Regions from separate parts of the Mesorhizobium sp. LNJC394B00 genome, predicted to be linked through region 2. Evidence: predicted binding sites of a transcription regulator. Region 2 holds the regulator's gene; each other region holds the start of a gene.
What was found. Region 2 encodes LexA, which represses DNA repair genes until DNA is damaged. Its sites were predicted from a motif close to TGTTCNNNNTGTGTTCNG; they were not measured.

Region 1: X751_RS09840 (DUF3072 domain-containing protein) is a predicted target of LexA. The motif match lies at 1,597-1,614, and genes of this name have one in related genera.
Region 3: X751_RS142930 (PA0069 family radical SAM protein) is a predicted target of LexA. The motif match lies at 2,600-2,617, and genes of this name have one in related genera.

The regions. Positions count from the first base shown of each region.
Region 1 covers NZ_AYWH01000005.1:453,782-459,016, reverse strand. The annotation lists gene X751_RS1000000167055 (hypothetical protein) at 1-419, shown strand, start outside; gene X751_RS0133720 (nuclear transport factor 2 family protein) at 923-1,285, shown strand; gene X751_RS09840 (DUF3072 domain-containing protein) at 1,353-1,562, opposite strand; gene X751_RS144660 (NADP-dependent oxidoreductase) at 1,805-2,722, shown strand; gene X751_RS144665 (VOC family protein) at 2,896-3,228, opposite strand; gene X751_RS0133710 (DUF982 domain-containing protein) at 3,605-3,847, shown strand; gene X751_RS1000000165820 (PilZ domain-containing protein) at 4,016-4,300, shown strand; gene X751_RS144675 (Crp/Fnr family transcriptional regulator) at 4,703-5,235, opposite strand, start outside.
Region 2 covers NZ_AYWH01000004.1:232,071-237,305, forward strand. The annotation lists gene kynA (tryptophan 2,3-dioxygenase) at 1-562, shown strand, start outside; gene kynU (kynureninase) at 668-1,915, opposite strand; gene X751_RS146975 (GntR family transcriptional regulator) at 2,083-2,847, shown strand; gene lexA (transcriptional repressor LexA) at 3,051-3,833, shown strand; partial or broken gene X751_RS01000000163910 (ComEC/Rec2 family competence protein) at 3,827-5,235, opposite strand, start outside.
Region 3 covers NZ_AYWH01000007.1:111,860-117,094, forward strand. The annotation lists gene moaB (molybdenum cofactor biosynthesis protein B) at 1-261, shown strand, start outside; gene X751_RS142945 (aldehyde-activating protein) at 390-821, shown strand; gene X751_RS142940 (hypothetical protein) at 811-1,785, opposite strand; gene X751_RS142935 (glycosyltransferase) at 2,038-2,541, opposite strand; gene X751_RS142930 (PA0069 family radical SAM protein) at 2,692-3,846, shown strand; gene X751_RS142925 (ribonuclease HII) at 4,001-4,696, shown strand; gene X751_RS142920 (F0F1 ATP synthase subunit B) at 4,921-5,235, opposite strand, start outside.

The DNA.
Region 1 (5,235 bases), on a different contig from region 2:
TTTGCAACCATCGCAGCCTCCCTCAAAGCAATGGTAAACGCCACATTAATAAGCCCGCCGAAACTCTCTCTGCAATGAAAAGAGTTGTACGATTTTTACGAATTCCCGCACCTTCAGTGATGCCGGACCGCTGCTATCCTCGCTCTTGTTCTGTCATCGCAATGAAGGACGACATCTTCGAGCAGCCGTCGCACACCTGTTGCATGAAAAAAGCTGTAGGCGTTTATAGGTGCCCGGGGAATCCGCCGTTTGTTTGCGTTGTGGAGCGGGACAAAGCAAGTTTCCTCACTCAGGCTGCCTACCGTGAAGCGGGGCACAAGCCCGACTTCCACGCGTTGCCGTGGGAAGCTGAACACAGGGCCGTCAAAGAAAGGCAGGTGAACGGGACGGCGCTCGCTGAACGGGACGGCGCTCGCTGAACGCGCCGGCTGCCTTCACGTTCACAACCGGCGCGCCGCTGGTGCGGCTTCTCAGGCGCGCTCCATCGCAGAAGGGAAGGCATCAGCTGCAGCACTGCTGGCCTTTTCCCACACGAAGGCTTGCGCGCATCGCTCTCCCACGGTGTCGGTAAAGTTGTTTACTCGACCGACAAGAGAGTTGGTTTTTCAAACTCCGGACGCTTGCGTTCCGATCAAAGCAGCCGCAACACACGGCCCTCGTTGTTGAACAGAACGAGCGGTTGAAATGGTGAAGTCGCGTCTACCCATTGGGCGGCGACTCGTTTCGGAAGTAGGGAACTTGCGACACACCTCAACTCGACCTGATCTTCTGGCGGCCTTTGGCGCGAGGCGTCGCCCGAAGTAACCGCGAAAGCAACAAAGGAAACGGACCCAACTGGTCCGAAAAACCGTTTGCCTGTTGTCAGCAAGGATCGGTCCCTCCATGCTCTGACCGCTGCAAACACTGGCGTGGAGAAGCCTCGATGTCACAGACCGATGAAAGTCTTATTACCGCTACCATCGAAGGTTACGTTTTGGCCATGTCCACCGGTGCCGAAGAAGGGCTGCGGGCAGCCTTCCACCCACGCGCATCAATCATCGGTAACTTCCAGGGCGCGGTCGAATGGCTGAGTGTCGATGCCTATGTCGGCGAGGTGATGGGTGCGGGCTTGCCGCCGAACACCAGCCCCAACTGGACAGTCGCATCGCTCGACATTACGGGCGATGCAGCCACTGTGAAGGTTGAGGACGAATTTGGAACCACAAGGTTCACCGACTATCTTTCCCTGCTCAAGATCGCAGGAGAATGGAAGATCGTTAGCAAACTCTACCACCTTCACCATTAGGACCGTCCAGATCACAGGCCAAATACCGCTAAGCTGGCGATCTCCTGTCGTAGGTCTCCCAGCGCCTTTAGAGCTTGAGCTCACTCCTTAGCGCGTCGATTCGCTTCGAGGCCTCGGCTTTGCTTAGATCTTCAGCGTAGCTTCTGTCGTCGCCCGCCTGCTCACATAATGTTTTCAAGTAGGAAGCTTGCGACGGAGTCATTGGCTCGTCACCAGTCGTCCATTCGTCAGGATCCTTGCTGATAGTTTCGCTTTTGGCTCGGGGTGAAGTTTGCATGACGCTCTCCATGTTGGGAACGGCACAACGTGTTTGATCTGCTTTTGTTCCACATGCTTGAAGTGTGTGAGATTGCGAGGGCATAGGTGTTCACGACTGCAAGTTTACCCGTGCTGGAACAATCCGACGAGATTGCTTAGCTTCCGCTCGCGGTCGCCAACGATGAGCCGACGCCAACTCTGCGCGACGTCGAAAGACCCTCCGCGCCCGCAATTTACCCCAACGGTGAGGAGACAATCCCCATGAAAGCAATCGTAGCGACGGACCGGACTGCAGGAACGGCCGGGATGAAGTTGGTGGAACTGCCCGAGCCTCAGGCGGCAATTAACGACGTGGTCGTACAGGTTCATGCGGCAGGATTCGTCAACACCGAACTGGAGTGGCCCTCGACGTGGGCCGACCGAGCCTTCCGTGACAGGACCTCTTCGATCCTCGGCCACGAGCTGGCTGGTGTGGTCACTGCGCTCGGCTACGGCACCACGGGGCTTTCAATCGGTCAGCGAGTGTTCGGCCTCGCCGACTGGCATCGCGACGGCACCCTCGCCGAGTATGTTGCCATGGAGGCACGCAATCTCGCGCCACTGCCCGGCGACGTCGACTTCACGGTGGGCGCGAGCCTGCCGATCTCCGGCCTGACCGCCTGGCAGGGGCTGTTCCAGCACGGCCGCCTTCAGGCGGGGCAGAGCGTTCTCGCGCATGGCGCTGCCGGTGCCGTCGGTTCGATGGTGGCGCAGCTTGCAAGGGAGGCCGGAGCCTATGTCATCGGCACCGGACGCGCCGCCGACTGCCAGAAGGCGCTCGACTTCGGTGCAAATGAATTCGTCGACCTCGGAAATGACACGCTGGAAGACGTCGGCGGTGTCGATCTGGTGTTCGATGTCATTGGCGGCGACATCCAGAAGCGGTCCGCAACGCTGGTCCGGGCCGGAGGAACGCTTGTGACAGCCGTCGGACCAACGGATATTCGACCTGCAGACGGCCTGGCGATTGACTTTGTCGTCGAGGCTGATCGAGCCCAGCTTTCTGAGATAGTTCAACGAATCCGGGATGGACGACTGCGGACGAACATCGGCAAAGTCTCGAGCCTGGACGATGCCGTCGCGACCTTCAACTCGACCAAGCGACGCACGGGAAAGACGGTTATCCGCGTTCGTCCGTGAGAACTTGGGAGAGGAGGCGAGTCCTCTCTCCTTAAGGTCGCGTCAGGCAGCTGACACGGTGAGGTGCAAATCAGCGCCTGTCGCGGAATGTAGCCATTGTAGGCAGGCGAGGAATTCGCGTCGTCCATCGTAACCCGATGAGCTGGTTTGCCAAACAGGGGAGTCGAAATCCTTCATGTGTTGTAAGGCCGCGATGGGGGCTCTGCAAGAGTGATACGATTGCCGTCAGGGTCTGCGATCTGGGCAATCTTCCCGTAGTCACCCTCCGATTCACCTGTGAGCGTCACGCCACTTTCTTCAAGCGACCTTCGGGCTTTGTCCATTTTGGGGACCACAATAGTCAGTCTGCCGGACCCAGCATTTTCCTTATCCTGGAAGATTTGCAAGTTGGCGCCTGCGATGTTGCGCCATTGGATCAACCCGTCCATGGGGCGATCATCAGGCCTCCGCTCGAATAGCCGGGTATAGAACTCCTCCGCTTTGTCCATCCTTGCTGTGGCGAGCACGGCGTAAAATCCTTGGATTTGCATTCACATGCCTCGAGCAAATGCGGTGTTTGCGGGAACCTGCTTTGTACGTTTCCGACTCTTGCCTTTTTCGGAAAGTGACCCACAGAATAGCTGATGAGGTTCTATCTCTCTGGGAGGATGGGATGGACATTCAAGCACCTGTTCGGCCTACGCAGCAAACGGCCAAGGAGCTGGTCCGCGAGGTCCTGTTGGGCTCACAACCCGGCAACATACTTCCGTCAAGGCGACCATTGCAGCGGTGCCCGAGCGCCGGCCGCGATCTTCTCGAAACTGACTGCCAGTTAGTCGAAATGATCGTCGATTCAGCCTCCGTTTGGGGACTGTTCATCGCCTTCAACGCTCGAGAAGCGTGATGCCCCACCGTTGGTTCAACCCTCCAGTTTATGTGAAGACCGAGCGCCCGGGGCTTCGCCTTGGTGTCAACCGGGTTGATGCCGCCGCTGAGGAGCTCCTAAAATGGTCCAATCGTGGCCCCAAGTGGCGGCTGGCGGCCGAGGCTTGCCTATCTGCGATGGATGGCAAGATGCTGGGTAACGACTTCCGGCTGCTGTTCGAGGCCGCGGCCGATGAAGAGGAGATGCTGCTGCCGGATTAACAACGCTATACGCAACGGGACCACTCGGGTCTGTTTTCGCGTTGGCGGCCGGCGAATTCACCAGCGCAACGGGCATCTATGCCGTCCGGCTACCGAGCGACGCCCCAGATGGACAGTTGTTCGCCGGTGGGCTTACCATAGGGCCGGGGGGTGACCGATGGAGGTCACATGGTTGATGAAGAGCATCGCCGCGAACGGAGGCAGCGGGTGCTTAAAGGCGCCTCAATCATCAGCGGAATTACAAACTCCGAGATCAGTTGCACCATTCGGAACCAAAACAGTGGCGGAGCTGAGCTCAAAGTCCCGGTGGAAGCGCGTGTCCCTGAGCGGTTTGTGCTTTACGTGCCGACCGACGGCGTTGCCTACCAAGCAGTCCTGCGGTGGCGCAGGAACGACCGAATTGGGGTTCAATTTACAGGAACGTTGCCGAAGCCGCGTCTCCACTATGGCTAAGCAGCGCCGGTGCATTGGCTTTGCGAAATTTGGACACTATCCGGCGCTCCGCACGTGTTTCAGGGCAGTCGTACTTTAGAGGTTACCCTAGGGAACCCTCGCCTCAGGTCGACACGGCCAGAAGGCTGAAGATGCCGGGAATATTCCTCGTCCAGATAGTTAGCCAGACGCCCACGCGCTGCGGGGGTATTACCCAGTGAAGACGTCAAACAACGTCCAGCTTTCGGCGGGTTCAAGTCGTAGCTTTGGGAAGCCATGCCGTCGCTAGGTAAGTCTGCGGTCCAGTTCTCAAGCAGTGATCGACATTCGACATTCCTGTTGGAGGAGTGCGGGTTCTACAGCAGATTCGGTTTCAAGGATCGCGAGGGGTTGGCTTAATGCATCATGAGCGACCCAGCATTCTCAGAAACCGGCACCCGTCTGCGCAGCCCTATGATGCAGATAGGTAGAGTCAAAATCTGCGGCGCGAACGAGCCCTGCCCAGTCGGGCGCATGAAAACGCGAGCCAAGGGTAGATATCAGACCGTCGCGTCGAAGGTCCTGAAGCACTCGGTTCACGTGCACGGAGGAGAGGCCAAGTGCGTCGCCAAGTGCAGCCTGCGTTATGGGGAGATAGGCCACATGATCTTCAATGCGACCGACCGAGCGAAGGCGGACAATAAGTTCGCAAAGAATGTGAGCCATACGAGAGTAGGCGTCGCGCCTTCCGACGTTGGTGACCCACTCTCGATAGATCGCCGCATCGATCACAGTGGAGCGCCAAAACACTCTCGTTATCGAAGAGTGCTGGTCGCAAATGGCGCGAAGATCGTCGTGCCGCATGAAGCCCACTCGAGAGGGCATCAGAGGGGTGAACGTGCAATCCATGACCGACAAATGCAAACCATGCAGGTCGGGAATGTCGCCCGGAACAAAAAAGGAGGATATCTGACGCT
Region 2 (5,235 bases):
GCAGCTCAACAATGCCTGGGACGTGCTGCGCACGATGACGCCCAGCGAATACACCGAGTTTCGCGACGCGCTCGGCCAATCCTCGGGCTTCCAGTCCTGGCAGTACCGCGCCATCGAGTTCATGGCCGGCAACCGCAACCTAGCCATGCTCGGGCCGCACAAGCACCGGCGCGATCTTACGGACAGGCTGGAAGCGATCCTGGCCACGCCGTCGCTGTACGACGAGGCGCTTCTGCTTTTGGCGCGCAATGGCTTCGACATCGGCGCCGATGCCGGGCGCACGGACTGGCGCGAGACGCGCGGTGAGAACGAAGACGTGCTGGCTGCCTGGCAAACCGTCTACCGCGACCCGCAGCGCTACTGGATGCTCTACGAACTGGCCGAGAAGCTGGTCGACTTCGAGGATTACTTCCGCCGCTGGCGCTTCAACCACGTCACAACGGTCGAGCGCATCATCGGCTTGAAGCGCGGCACCGGCGGCACCTCAGGCGCCTCCTATCTGAAGAAGATGCTGGAGGTCGTGCTGTTTCCGGAGCTCTGGACGGTCCGCACCCGGCTCTAGAGCATTTCACCGTTTAACGGAAACGGCGAAATGCTCTAGCTCTTTGATTGACGCAATGTCGGACGGAAAACCGCTTCACACTTTTCCTGAAATTGCTCTAGTTTCTCACGTAACCGCGGTCTTCACCGCGAAGCGGGCGTCCTGCCAGGCGCCGGTGCGCAAAATATCCTCCAGCGCTTCGACCGCCTGCCAGACATCGCCATAACCGACATAGAGCGGCGTGAAGCCGAAACGGATGGTCGACGGCGCCCGAAAATCGCCGATCACGCCGCGCTCGATCAGCGCCCGCATCACCTGATAGCCATGCGGGTGGAGGAACGACACCTGGCTGCCGCGCTGGCTGCCGTCGCGAGGACTTTCCAGTTCAAGCCGGTAGGCGCCGCATCTGGCTTCGACGAGCTGGATAAACAGGTCGGTCAGTGCGATGCTTTTTCTGCGCACCGCCGCCATGTCGACGTCGTTCCAGATATCGAGCGCGCCCTTGAGCGCCCGCATCGACAGCACCGGCTGCGTTCCGCACAGGAAGCGGCGGATGCCGCTGCCGACGGCAAAGCCCTGCTCGAAGGCAAACGGCCGCGCATGCCCCCACCAGCCGCTGAGCGGCTGGCTGATATCACCATGGTGGCGCTCAGCCGCGTAGATGAAGGCCGGCGAGCCCGGGCCGCCATTGAGGTATTTGTAGGTGCAGCCGACGGCGAAATCGGCATTGGCACGGTCAAGTTCGACCGGCAAGGCGCCGGCCGTGTGGCAGAGATCCCAGATGATCAGCGCGCCGGCGTCATGTGCCTTGCGCGTCAGCGCCGTCATGTCGCGCAACTGGCCGGATTTGTAGTTGACGTGGTTGACCAGGATGACGGCAACGCTGTCGTCGATCAGCTCCTCGATTGCCGCCGCGTCGACGCCCTCCAGCCGCAGCCGCGTTCCCGGCCGGGTCGAGGCGACGCCTTCGGCCATGTAGAGGTCGGTCGGGAAACTGTCGCCCTCGGCAACGATGACCGACCGATCCGGCCGCATGCCGAGCGCTGCGTGCAGCAGCTTGTAGACGTTGATCGAGGTTGTGTCGCAGACCACCGTCTGCCCATCAGCCGCGCCGATCAGTCGCCCGAGCTGATCTCCGAGTTCCACCGGCATGTTGAACCAGCCGGCGGTGTTCCAGGCGCGAATGAGGTCGTGCGCCCATTCCTGCGTGGCGGCCTGCTGCAGTTCGCTGAAGACGACCGCTGACGCGGCGCCCAGGGAATTGCCGTCGAGATAAATCACGCCTTGCGGCAAGACAAAGCGTTCGCGCATGGAGCGCAGCGGATCGGCGGCATCCATTGCTTCGATTGTAGCGAGATCGGGTGTCGTGCTCATGATCCGGCGCCCCTCCATGGACAAACGCGCGCGGCGGAGCCTGCCGCCCAAACATGCCGGCGATCTTGAGTGGTCGCCCTTGAACTGTCAAACATTATATATAATTCACCCATTGAAAGGCTTTGATATATAATGATCCGCCGAGCGTTTATGTCTGATGGATCACGATGCTGGGTGACGAGCAGACCTCGAAGACGGAAGCGGCCTATCGCCTGCTCAGGCGCGATATTCTTGCGACCCGGCTGGCGCCTGCCGCGCCGTTGAAGCTGAGCACGCTGCGCAACACCTACGGCATCGGCTGGACGCCGTTGCGCGAGGCGCTGTCGCGGCTGGAGGCGGAACGGCTTGTGACCGCCATCAGCAACCGCGGGTTTGCGGTCGCTCCCGTCTCTCGGGCGGAGCTCGAGGATTTGGCGCGTGCGCGGCTGGTGGTCGAACTGCCCCTGCTGGTGGAATCGATCGAGGAGGGCGACCGTGAGTGGGAAGACGCGGTCGTTGCCGCCCACTATCGTCTCTCACGGTGCGGGTCTGTTCTCGACGATCCATCGGATGATGCGGTCGACGCGTGGTACGAAAAACACGATGCCTTCCATGCGGCGCTGCTCAGTGCCGCGACATCCAGCTGGCTGCTGCGCTTCAATGCGACGATTTCCGACCAATTGCATCGCCATCACCGCTTTCTGGGTCTGGCCCCGACGCTGCGCGCCGCCGCCGGCCGCACGGATGGACACCGGAAGGCCGTGGCGGCCCTGCGCGACGCCGTGGCGATCGAACACCATACCGCCCTGATGGAAGCGGCCCTCGATCGCGACGTCGAACGTGCGAAAACTCTGATGACCGCTCACATCGGCTACACGCTGCAGGTCTATGCCCAGAGCGAACCCGGCGCGGATGCTGCGCAGCCCCGTCCGAAAAGGAAGCGGCGGTCGTAGCCGACGCGCAGGGCACTTTGGCTTCGTTTCACCCGTTGCCGGCAAATGGGCGCAGGCGGCGCCCGCAGCGCCGAACGTTACGCTGAACAAAACGTCAACACATTCATTAAACTTTAAAAGGTTGCGGAACACAACTGGAACAGATAGTGTTTGTTCTGGGTTTGTTTTTTCTGATTCTGATTTCAGAACCCTTGGGGGCCGCGATGCTGACGCGCAAACAACATGAGCTTCTGATGTTCATCCATGAACGCCTGAAGGAGAGCGGAATCCCGCCGTCCTTCGACGAGATGAAGGAAGCGCTCGACCTCGCCTCCAAGTCCGGCATCCACCGCCTGATCACGGCGCTTGAGGAGCGCGGTTTCATTCGCCGGCTGCCGAACCGGGCGCGCGCGCTGGAAGTGCTGCGGCTGCCCGACTCGATCGCACCAGGCCTCAATGCGGCGAGGAAGTTTTCGCCGAGCGTGATTCAGGGCAGTCTTGGTCAAACCGGCCAAGGGCAAGGCGGCCAAGGACAAGGCGCGATGGGCCAAGGCGGTCTCGGCCGCCAGATCAAGCCGGGCTCGCCGTCGCGTTCGATGTCGGCCGGCAATGACGATGCCGTTTCCGCGATTTCAATCCCGGTTATGGGACGCATCGCCGCCGGCGTGCCGATCGACGCCATCCAGCATCAGACCCATTCGATCTCGGTGCCGCCCGATATGATCATGGGCGGCGAACACTACGCGCTCGAGGTCAAGGGCGATTCGATGATCGAGGCCGGCATTTTCGATGGCGACACGGTCATCATCCGCAATGCCGACACAGCCAGCCCCGGCGAGATCGTGGTGGCGTTGGTCGACGATGAGGAAGCGACCCTGAAACGCTTCCGCCGCAAGGGCGCCTCGATCGCCCTGGAAGCCGCCAACCCGGCCTACGAGACCCGCATTTTTGGACCGGACAGGGTGAAGGTGCAGGGCAAGCTTGTCGGATTGATCCGGCGCTACTGAGCCGGCTTGGGTTTGTACTTTTCACGCTGGTTGTAAGGCGGCAGGCCGCGCGCTTCGCGGGAGAAGCGGCGTTGCTCGTGCCAGGGGCGATACGGCTTGTCGACGGCGAAGCGGATGGTTGGCGCTGCAGCTGCCGATTGCGGATCGAAGAAGACGGCGGCGCTGCCGTCGCGGGCCAGCTGTTTCTTCGTCACGACCAGCACCAGCGGGTCGCGGCACGGATTGTAGGCGGTGGCGTCATCGATGACGATCAGGCTCGCGAAGGCACAGGCCGGCCGCGCCGTCTTGCGGTCTTTCGCAAGCGCCACAATGGCTCCGGAAGGGTGCCGGGCGATACAGAGATCGCCGGTGCAATAGAAGGGCGAGCCGGGCGGCAGATCGAGCGGATCGAGATCGAACCGCGTATCTGTTGCCTCGAAAATCTCAGGTGGGATAATGGTTTCGGCCCGCAGCGCCCGTTTCCAATTGTCCGTGGTGAATTCGTTGGAGCGTTCGCGGTTGAGGGCGAGTTCGCCGCCACCGATCGGCATGGCCACCAGATGCGCATCCTCGGATATGAGCACGTCGGGCGTAAGCACCTGCGGCTACCGTCAACAGGCCGGCCAGCGCGAAAGGCACGGCCGCCAACCTGAGCCAGGTGGTGGCCATGGTGGCGATGACGAGGGCGACCGCCACCAACAGCACCGAGCGGATGGAGATCAGCCCGACGGCGTCGACCGGCGAGCGCTCGGAAATCCAGGCCGATATAGCGATCATCGCCATCAGACCCTTGCCCATCACATAGAGGAACGGCCCGTCGGCGCCGAACGGCATCGCCAGTGCGCTGAGCACGGCAAAAGGCATGACGATCAACGAAACAATCGGCATCACGGCCAGATTGGCGATCAGGCTGAGCGGCGACACACGCTGAAAATGCCAGATGGCGAACAGCAAGGTTGCACTGCCGGCGATGATCGAGGTCATGGCGAGGCTGCCCATGGCCAGCGCGAATTTTCGCGACAGGAAGCCGACGAAGGAGCGCTTTGCCGGCGGCGTTCTCACCTTGTCGGCGCGGTAATCGGCCCAGCCGGCATAGGCGCCGACAAGGGCGGCGGTGGCAGCAAACGACATCTGGAAGCTGGGACCGACCACCTCGTGCGGCGACACCAGGATGACGGCAATGGCGGAGATCGCCAGATTGCGCATGGTGAGTGCGGCGCGATCAAACAGCACGGCGACAAGCATGACCGCCAGCATGATGAAGCTGCGCTCGGCGGCAACCACGACGCCTGAAATGACGAGATAGGCGGCGATGGAGACGAGTGCTGCCACTGCTGCATATTTCTTGACTGGGCGGCGCGAAGAGAAATCGGGAAACAGCGCAAAGGCGCCACGCAGCAACACCATGATGGTGCCGGCAACC
Region 3 (5,235 bases), on a different contig from region 2:
AAGCGCATGGATGGCTTTTCCGAAGTGTTCCACCGCATTTCCTACGACAAGATCGGCACCTCGACAGTGCAGAGCCGGGCGACGGGCGGCGTCGTCAACGCCACCTTCGTCTTCGTGCTGCCGGGCTCGCCCGGCGCCTGCAAGGACGCCTGGGACGGCATCCTGAAACCGCAGCTCGACTACCGCCACATGCCCTGCAACTTCGTCGAGATCATGCCGCGCCTGGACGAGCATTTGCGGCGCGGCAAGGCCGCCTCGTAAACCAAGGCAAAGTGCCGGCCAAGTGCTGCCTTGTCAGGCAGAATGGCGGCTGCGCCTGCGAAAGGATCATTTCCTGAAGGCCGCCAGGCGGGTAATCTGCCACTAGGTCCTTGAGGCGGAAAGATGCCATGACTGCGTATCGCGGCGGCTGCCATTGCGGCAACATCCACCTGACATTCGAAACCGGAATCGAGCCGTCCGAGATGGAGATCCGCGCCTGCCAATGCGCCTTCTGCGTCCGGCATGGCTCACGCGCCGCCGCCGATCCGCGGGGGCGATTGATCGTCGCGGTCGAGGACGAGGCCCGGCTGCACCGATACCGGTTCGGATTGCGCACCGCCGATTATCTCATCTGCCGGGACTGCGGCGTCTATGTCGCTGCTGTGACCACCGACGGCGAACCGAGAGCGATCGTCATCGTCAATGCGCTGGATGACCGGCCGCGGTTCAACCGCGAGCCGGTCCCGATGGACTATGATGCCGAGAACAAAGAGGGTCGCATTGCCCGGCGGCAAGCGCGCTGGATGCCGGTCGAGATCCGCTCCGGCCTCAGCGGATGACCGGTTCGCCGTGGAAGCGGCGGCGCGAGGGCGGCGAGACGCCGAAGCCGACCTCCATCATCAGCCGTGGCGTGGTGGACGGCACAGTGCCCATGTGGAAGCCGAACGGGTCCTCGACGAAGCCGAGGCCGGCCTCACCGGTCAGCGTGACCGGGCTGTCGTCGCCATAGACCTTGAGCACGTCTTGCGCCGGATGGCCGACCAGCAGCGTCAACTGGTGCTTGAGGCTGCGCCTGTTGTGGCTGCCTTTGACATAGACATGCGGGCCGGTGCCGGCATCGCAGGGCTTGAGATAGAAGAAGAATTTCAGCATCCGCCAGTCGTCGAGATCGAAATGATATTTGCCGAGCGAGGCAAGGTTCTTGTCGGCGTCGGAAGCCTCGCCGGTCGGAAAACTCCACCAGACACGCGTGGTGATCAGCTTTGCCTGCCCGCCCAGATAGTGCTGGGCGATGTCGAGCAGCAGCGGATCGTTTTGGATGGCGAGTGCTGCCTTGCAGCTGAGGATGCGCTCGAAATAGTGGCCGCTGAGCAAAGAGCGGCCGAACCGCTTCTCGGCTTCTGCGTGTTCTCCGGGCATGAATTCGAGCCGGCGGTCGAAATTGCCGAAGCACGGCGTGCTCTGAGCAAAGCTGGCGATCTCTTCGTGGATTGCCTGCGGAAGGACCAGTCCGGAGAACAGGCCATCGGCGCGCAGCGCCGCGACGATCGACTTGAGGTCGACGCCCCTGAACATCGTCGCTCCGGCACTCTGCGCGGGGCGCGCGGCTTTGGCGCCAAGCCAGTGCAGTTTGCGCGCCGGCATGGTGCGGGCAAGCACGAACATCGGCAGCCATGCGGGATTTTCGCGCAGGTCGGACAGATAGGTCGGGATACGCACCGCAATGCGGCGGAGCTGGCTGCCGTTGCGGGCAATGGCTTCCAGACTGGGGGCGCCGGATTTGTCAGGGGACGAAAGGTTCATCGGGGTCCTCAGATATGAACGGCAGCAACGACGACGCGGCGCTTGCTTACCGCTCCGGCACTACCCAAGCCCCGATATCCCGCATCAACGGAATGCTAATCCCGCGTCAGCTTTTGTGCAATGCACAATAGCTTTTTGCGGCGAAAAAGAGGGATGGTGCTGCGACCGTGCCAATGCGGATGAGGCGCCGACGCTGCCCCTCATCCGCCCTTCGGGCACCCTTCTCCCTGGGAACGGGAAAAGGGAGAAAGATCACTTCTTCGGCGCCAGCCAGATTTCGGCGTCGAGCCGCCTGGTGGCGAGACCGCGCGCAAGGGCTTCGGCGCTGTGCGCGTTCTTCGACAGGGCAGCGGCCTGGCGCTTGCTGATGACCAGCCCTTCGGCCAGCGCCCGGTTGCCCGAAAACACCCGTGACAGGAACGGCGTGCGGCTGCCGCGCGCACGGGAAAAGCGCGCCGGCATGGTTTGCCGCGCCGTGTGAGCGACAACGTCGTCGATCCAGCCCTCCGCCAGCCTTGCGCCGGGTTCCAGAAACAGCAGCCAGTCACCCTTCGCCTGCCTGATTCCCGCGGCAATGCCGCCGGCCACGAAGTGGCAGCCGGCATGATCGGCAACCCGATGCGTCTGGTCGGTCGAGCCGGTGTCGCAGACGATGACATCGCGCACCACGCCCTCGACCGCGCCGCCGATCAACGAGGCGAGCGTGCGGGCAAGGCCTTCTTCGTCATCCCGGGTTTCGATGAGAACGCTGAGCATTTTTAGCCGAATAGCGGAAAGCCCGGCGCAGCGCCAGTTTTGCATGGCCCAACGAAAAAGTTCTTGCTTTGTTCTCATCAGCGAAATAGGATTATTTTCATGAACAGAGCGATTCGACAGCCAGCCGACAGTCCTTGGGAAAGGGCCAAAATGGAACATATCGTGCGTGCGGACATTGCTGCTTTCGGAGCAGGGCGAGCCGAGATGGCCAATGCGATGATCGAACAGAGCGGCATGCGCGTCCGTCCGGATCGCAACCGCGGCCGTTCCGCGGGCATCAACCCGTCCGGCCGGTTCGAGCCGGTCAGCCGGCATGTGTTCGACGACGGCTGGAATTCGCTGGAGGAATTGCCGCCGTTCAAGACCGAAGTGCAGGTCGAGAAGCCGCGCACCATCATCACCCGCAACGAATCGCCCGACATTTCCTTCGACCGCTCGATCAACCCCTATCGCGGCTGCGAGCATGGCTGCGTCTATTGTTTCGCCCGGCCGACGCATTCCTTCATGGGCCTGTCGCCGGGGCTGGATTTCGAAGCGAAGCTGTTTGCCAAGCCGGATGCGGCGCGGCTGCTCGACAAGGAACTGTCGAAGGATGGCTATCAGCCGCGCACCATCGCGATCGGCACCAACACCGATCCCTACCAGCCGATCGAGAAACAATACCGGATTATGCGCGAGATCCTCGAAGTGCTGGAGGCGCGCGGCCATCCGGTCGGCATCGTCACCAAATCCCATCTGGTGACGCGCGACATCGACATCTTGTCGCGCATGGCCGAACGGGGCTTGGCCAAGGTGGCGCTGTCGGTGACGACGATGGACCGCATGCTGGCGCGCACCATGGAGCCACGCGCGTCGACGCCGACCAAGCGGCTTGAGGCAATCCGGCAGCTTTCCGATGCCGGCATCCCGGCCTCTGTCATGGTGGCGCCGATCATTCCCGGCCTGACCGACCAGGAGATGGAGCGTATCCTCGATTCGGCACGCGCCGCAGGCGCCCGCGAGGCCGGCTATGTCATCCTGCGCCTGCCGCTCGAGGTGGCGCCGATCTTCAAGGACTGGCTGCTGCGCCACTATCCCGACCGCTACCGGCACGTGATGTCGCTGATCCGTTCGATGCGCGACGGCAAGGACTATGATTCGGAATGGGGCAAGCGGATGAAAGGCGCCGGCCCCTATGCCTGGCAGATCGGCCGGCGCTTCGAGATCACGGCCAAGCGGCTCGGCCTCAACGCCGAGCGGCGCACGCTCCGAACCGACCAGTTTGTCGCCGCCGCCAAGGCGACCGAGCAGCTGATGCTGCTCTGAGAGTAGCGCCTGCCCTGCCCTCGTGGTTGGCAGGCGACCCAAGAATCCCGTCCGGCCTGTCCCCCGGCCTGCAGACGGTGCCCTCCCGGTCTTGCCCCACTCGACCCTGGAGGGACTTGCGGAGAATCGGAGCCGATGCGAACCTCGCCGCAACATGGCTCGCGCGCGTTCCGATTCTCCGCTTCTTTTAGAAATCGTCGAAAAGCCCGACTTCTCCTTCGAGACGAAGGCGATGGCTGAAGGCCTGTGGCCGGTGGCAGGCATGGACGAGGCCGGCCGCGGTCCGCTGGCCGGGCCGGTGGTGGCGGCGGCGGTGATCCTCGATCCCGCCAACATTCCCGACGGGCTAGACGATTCCAAACGGCTCAACCATTTGCAGCGCGAGGCGCTGTTCCTGAAAATCCTGGGGTCAGCGCTCGGCGTGTCGATGGCCTCGGTCAGCGCCGAAGGCATTGACGGCAGCAATATCCTCAAGGCCAGCCTGGAAGCCATGCGCCGCGCCCTTGCCGGCCTGCCGATCCAGGCGAAGCTGGCGCTGGCCGATGGCCGCGATGTGCCGCCGGGCCTCCTCTGCGAAGGCCGCGCGCTGATCAAGGGCGACCAGCGCTCGCAATCGATCGCCGCCGCCTCGATCGTCGCCAAGGTGATGCGCGACCGCATGATGTGCGGCTGCGGCAGCCACCACGAACGCTACGGGTTCGAAGTCCATATGGGCTACGCCACCGTGCGGCACCGCACCGCGATCGAAGCGCATGGTCCGGTGGCAAGGCTGCACCGGGCGTCATTCGCGCCGTTCAGGCTGGGTGGAGTTGAGGTGGTTGAGCAAGAGAGCTTCGCCGGGTTGGAGTAATGATAATCTCCCCCCTTGAGGGGGAGATGGCCGGCAGGCCAGAGGGGGTCGCCGCGCGTGAAGCGCTAGCCCTTACTGGCCGCAGAAAGAGCGTCGCGGCCGGTCGCACCGAACCCCTCTGTCGCTTTTGGCGACATCTCCCCCTCAAGGGGGCAGATTGTCCGCGCTCAACAAAAAAGCCGCCAGGTTGCCCGGGCGGCTTGATGTCAGCGAGTTAACCCCGCTCAGTTCAGCCTGGCCTTCACGTCCTGCAGCGCGGACTTGAACAGGTCGGCGCCGGCCTTGGCGTCGATCTTGCCGGCAAGCAGCGTGCGGGCCGCCTCGACGGCGATGTCGACGGCGCTGGCGCGCACTTCGGCGACGGCTTCGCGCTCGGCCTGGCCGATCTTCTGCTCGGCAAGCGCAGTGCGACGGGTGACATAGTCTTCGGTCTTCTTGTGCGCCTCGGCGGCAAGCATGTCGGCCTCGCGCTTGGCGGCAGCGACGATGGCTGCGGCCTCCTGCTCGGCTTCCTTGCGCTTCTTCTGGTATTGGCCGAG